Regions from separate parts of the Geobacillus sp. LYN3 genome, predicted to be linked through region 1. Evidence: riboswitches for the same ligand, from Rfam matches in the RefSeq annotation. Region 1 holds a riboswitch; the other holds the start of a gene.

Region 1 (2,481 bases):
ATTGCGCAAATAAATCGCTTTTGGCTTAAATACTTCAAGCAAACCGCGCAAAATCCAGTCTTTCCGTTTTTCCATCCCGAGGGAAAGAATTTGAACGACAAGCACGTCTTCGTATTTATCGACGATCAGCCCCGGTAAAAAGTCAGCTTCACCGTAAATAGCGCGGCATGAGCGAACGCCGGGAATCATTCGCTCACGATACTCCCATGCTTTGCGGATTCGGTCGACAAAAAATTGTTCATTTAGCTCTTCATCAGGATTTTGCGTCAAAACGCGCACAATGATTTGCGATTTCGGGTTAATATAGCCCTTTGCCAAAAAGTAGCGTTGATGATTATATACGTCCACAAAATCGCCTGGTTCAAAGTCTCCTTCAATATAATCGACTTCGCTTTGGAAAATCCATGGATGTCCTTGTTCCAGACGTTTTTTTCGCTTTCGTTTTAAAAATACGTTTGCCACGTTCTCCACTCCATTATGATATAGTCGTTTGCTTTTTCTATGATACAGAATTGCGGACAAAGACGCAACGCAGGCAAGTTTGTCGACATTTGGCAGGACTATTTTCTTCTAAACAGAATAACGATAAGCATAGATGAAAAGAAAAGAGGGATTGTGATGATTATCGCAACGACGGACTATGTACCAGGAAAACAAATAAAAGAGTATATCGGATTTGTACAAGGAAATACGGTACAGTCAAAACATATCGGCAAAGACATTATGGCTGGTCTGAAAACGATTGTCGGCGGAGAAATCAAGGCGTATACCGAAATGATGGACGAAGCGAGAAAAATTGCGATTGAACGCATGATAAACGAGGCGAAACGCCAAGGAGCAAATGCGGTAATCGGCGTAAGAGTCGCTACAGCGGCAATTATGGCGAATACGTCGGAAATCTTGGCATACGGTACAGCAGTCATCGTGGAATAGTAAAAAAAGGGTTGACAATGATATTTACCGTGATATGATAAATTCAAACAAGGGAAAATTTTTTATATTGGACGCAATCCACTAGGGGGGCCTTTAGAAAGGCTGAGATCAAAGTGTGCCTTTGAGACCCTTAGAACCTGATCTGGGTAATACCAGCGTAGGGAAGTGGAGTGGCGCAGTCGTGGGTTTTTCTGTGTTTTTTCGACGACTATGTGTGCAACACCACTTTCTTTACGCATCGTAAAGGAAGTGGTGTTTATTTTTTATAAAAAGAGGGGGAGAGATAAAGATGTCATTTGCGATGGAATTGCGGAAAAAGGCCGATCCGATCTGGCAGGCAAGCTTTCGCCATCCTTTTGTGAGAGAGTTAGGGGAAGGAACGCTAGACCTTACTCGTTTCCGCTATTATGTGATGCAAGATGAGTATTATTTGCACCATTTTGCGAGAGTTCAAGCAATTGGAGCGGCGAAGTCTCCAGATTTGAAGACAACCGCGCGCATGGCGTATCACGCCCAAAGCACATGTGAAGCGGAATTATCTTTGCATGAAACGTTTGCCGAGCTGCTTGGGATCACGGAAGAAGAAAAAGCGTCATTTATTCCGGCGCCGACCGCATACGCGTATACGTCGCATATGTACCGGGCTGCGTATGAAGGGCATTTAGGTGATGTGATTGCGGCGATTTTGCCGTGCTACTGGCTTTATTATGAGATTGGCGAGAGACTAAAAGACTGCAAGCCAAAAGAGCCAATCTATCAGAAATGGATTGGAACATATAGCTCCGAATGGTTTCGCAGCTTAGTAGAAGAACAAATCGCCCGTTTGGATGCGATTGCGGAAGCAGTCACCGAATCCGATCGCAAACGGATGGAACAGCATTTTCTTATTAGCAGTGAATATGAATACGAATTTTGGGAGATGGCATATCGCTTAGAAACATGGCCATCAGCAAGAAAGGAGATCAAAGAACATGTCAACAACTAAAGGATTGAAGCTCGTTGATATTTTAACGACAATCGTGATTTCTGTCGTTTTTGGGATCATTTATAAAATTTGGGGACCTTTCTACTACTTTGTTAAGCCATTTGGGTTTCATGTTGATCAATTGATTTACGGCATGTGGTTTATCGCCGCATCGGTGGCATATTTGCTGATCCGCAAGCCAGGTGTTGCGCTGTTAGCGGAAATTGCTGCTTCTTCTGGAGAATTTATTATGGGCTCAGAGTGGGGGCTAGAGGTGCTTATTTACGGAGTCGTTCAAGGACTTTTGGCGGAAGTGGTGTTTGCCGCGTTCCGTTATAAACGGTTTGACGCATTGGTCGTGTCGTTAGGGGCGATTGGTGCGACGATTGGCTCGCTTGTGATGGATTTTTATAAAGGGTATATTGAATCGCTGGCTCCTTGGAACTTGGCATTATTCCTTATTGCCCGCTTTATTGGCGCAGTGGTGATTGCCGGTGTTTTTGCCATTTCTTTAGTAAAAACGTTAGAAAAAACTGGTGTGACGCAAATGTTGCGCCCGGCTTCGAAAGAAGATTACGATGCGC
Region 2 (2,481 bases), 210 kb from region 1:
ATGCGTGTATAAGAAGTTTTCTTCATGGTGGGCTAAACACCATTGCGCCATAATCGAGCCGCCGCGTGAAACAATGCCAGTCGTTCGGTTTACCGTCATCGGTATGTAACGAAGCAGCACCCCCGCGTGAATCGTAAAATAGTCCACCCCTTGTTCCGCTTGTTCGATGAGCGTATCACGGTAAATTTCCCACGTTAAGTCTTCAACGACGCCATTCACTTTTTCAAGCGCTTGATAAATCGGAACCGTCCCGACAGGCACAGGGGAATTGCGAATAATATATTCTCGTGTCGCATGAATGTGTTTTCCCGTCGATAAGTCCATAATCGTGTCTGCTCCCCAGCGCACCGCCCAAAGCATTTTTTCGACTTCTTCTTCAATGGATGATGTGACTGCGGAATTGCCAATATTCGCATTAATTTTTACATGAAAACGACTCCCAATAATCATCGGTTCACTTTCCGGATGGTTAATATTCGAAGGAATAATCGCTCTGCCTGCGGCAACTTCTTGACGCACGATTTCCGGATCTATATTTTCGCGAATCGCAACAAATTCCATCTCCGGCGTAATAATCCCTCGTTTTGCGTAATGCATTTGCGTCACAGTTTTTCCTTTTTTTGCGCGCAGCGGTTTTCTCTCGAAAGGCAGAGTAATCTCTGATTGCTTCCCATTACGGAATCCGTTATCTTCCGGTTTCACTGGACGCCCCTCGTATTCTTCAACGTCGCCCCTTTCTAAAATCCAGCGTTTTCTTAGCGGCGGCAATCCTTTTTGAATGTCCGGCTGAAAATCAGGATCGGTGTAAGGACCGCTTGTGTCATAAACACGAACAGGTTCATTTTCGATGATTCCTGTTTCTGTCTTTGTTGGACTTAACGTAATTTCTCTCATCGGAACACGAATATCCGGTCTTGAACCTTCGACATACACCTTTTTACTCGCAGGAAATTGCATGAAAGATTTGATGTTTTGCATGTAACTCCTCCTAGTTACTAAAATCTATAAAAATCGACTCATCGCGATGGAACCAGCAAAACTGCTTGCCGCTCAGGAAACACCTGAGTTCCATCAGGAAGGGAATTTCCCTTGTCATTCACCCGCTGTGAAAGACACCCCGTGGATCGCTTGTCAGCGACGGCATCTGTCGTGCACCATTCCTTCCATCGGTCAGTACACGACAACGATTTTAGCAACCAGGTCTACACCTCCTTAAAATAATGGTGAGGACCTGAAGTTACACCAAAACGCGGGGCGGAGATAGGAGAATATATGCGGAAATAAAAATCGGGTTCTCTAAGAGAACCCGACGGAACGCAAATAGCGAAACGTACGCAACAAACGCATACACTCCCGCTATCTACTTCCCTACGCTGGCATAACCCAGATCAGGTTCAAAGGGTCAAAGAACTTAAGCGCGTTCTTTTCTCAGTCCAAGCTATTGGACTCCCCTAGTAGATAAGCGACAAATTTATTTAATTTTTCTTAATATTAACATATTTATATAACCATGTAAATACACTTTTTTTACACGGTAAATCGTTTTAACATTGTTTGCATATTTTCCACCATTTTGCTTAATGATGATGCCGATGAAGCAATTTCCTCCATCGATGCCATTTGTTCTTGCGTTGCCGCCGAAATATTCGCCGATCCAGAAGAAGATTGTTCCACAATCTCCGTCATATGTCCAATGGAAGCGGCCACCCGTTGCGCGTTTTCTGTCATTTGCTCGATCGCTGTGGATACTTGTTCGATTTGGGCATTGACTTCGCTGATGGATTGGCGGATTTGTTCAAACGACTGTCCAGCCGTTTGCACAACATCAAGCCCTTGCGATACTTCGCTAACTACGGTTTCCATCGATTCGATCGCTTTTTCCGTTTCTTCTTGGATATAGCCGATCAGCTGCGAAATTTGCTGTGCGGATTGAGCAGACTGTTCCGCCAGTTTGCGAACTTCATCCGCCACAACGGCGAACCCTTTTCCTTGCTCCCCTGCCCTTGCCGCCTCAATCGCCGCATTTAAGGCAAGTAAATTCGTTTGCGAAGCAATTCCTGTAATCACCTGCGTAATCTGGCCGATTTCATTCGAACGCTCTCCAAGCGCTTTAATAACTTGTCCAAGTGATTGGACATGGTCATAAATAAACTGCATCTGCTCTTCCATTTGCGAAATCGACTGTTTTCCCGATTGCGCTTTTGCCGATGTTTCATTTACGTTCGTAGACACGCACTTCGTATTCGCAGCCACCTGCATAAGCGTATCGGAGATATCGTTCATCGCTGACGACGTTTCTTGCGCCGTTTTCACTTGCTGTTCGGAATTTAATGAAATCGTTTCCATTGTCGATGCGATTTGTTCGGTCGCTTTCGTCGTCTGTTCCGCAATGATCGTTAACTGCCCGGAAAATTGCGTCATCTCATTGGAATGGCGCTGAATGTTGGCGATGACTTCCTGCCACGTTTCCGCCATTTTATT

Evidence for each region. A riboswitch is a leader RNA that binds a small molecule or an ion and turns the genes downstream of it on or off. The one in region 1 is predicted to bind thiamine pyrophosphate.
Region 2: linked by a shared signal. The riboswitch ahead of thiC (phosphomethylpyrimidine synthase ThiC) and the one ahead of tenA (thiaminase II) in region 1 are both predicted to bind thiamine pyrophosphate.

The regions. Positions count from the first base shown of each region.
Region 1 is NZ_QCWL01000001.1:1,035,825-1,038,305, forward strand. Features, by position in the region: gene DCC82_RS05410 (class I SAM-dependent rRNA methyltransferase) at 1-462, opposite strand, end outside; gene DCC82_RS05415 (YbjQ family protein) at 619-933, shown strand; TPP riboswitch at 1,007-1,114, shown strand; gene tenA (thiaminase II) at 1,223-1,918, shown strand; gene DCC82_RS05425 (ECF transporter S component) at 1,905-2,481, shown strand, end outside.
Region 2 is NZ_QCWL01000001.1:829,473-831,953, reverse strand. Features, by position in the region: gene thiC (phosphomethylpyrimidine synthase ThiC) at 1-978, opposite strand, end outside; TPP riboswitch at 1,349-1,463, opposite strand; gene DCC82_RS04285 (methyl-accepting chemotaxis protein) at 1,528-2,481, opposite strand, start outside.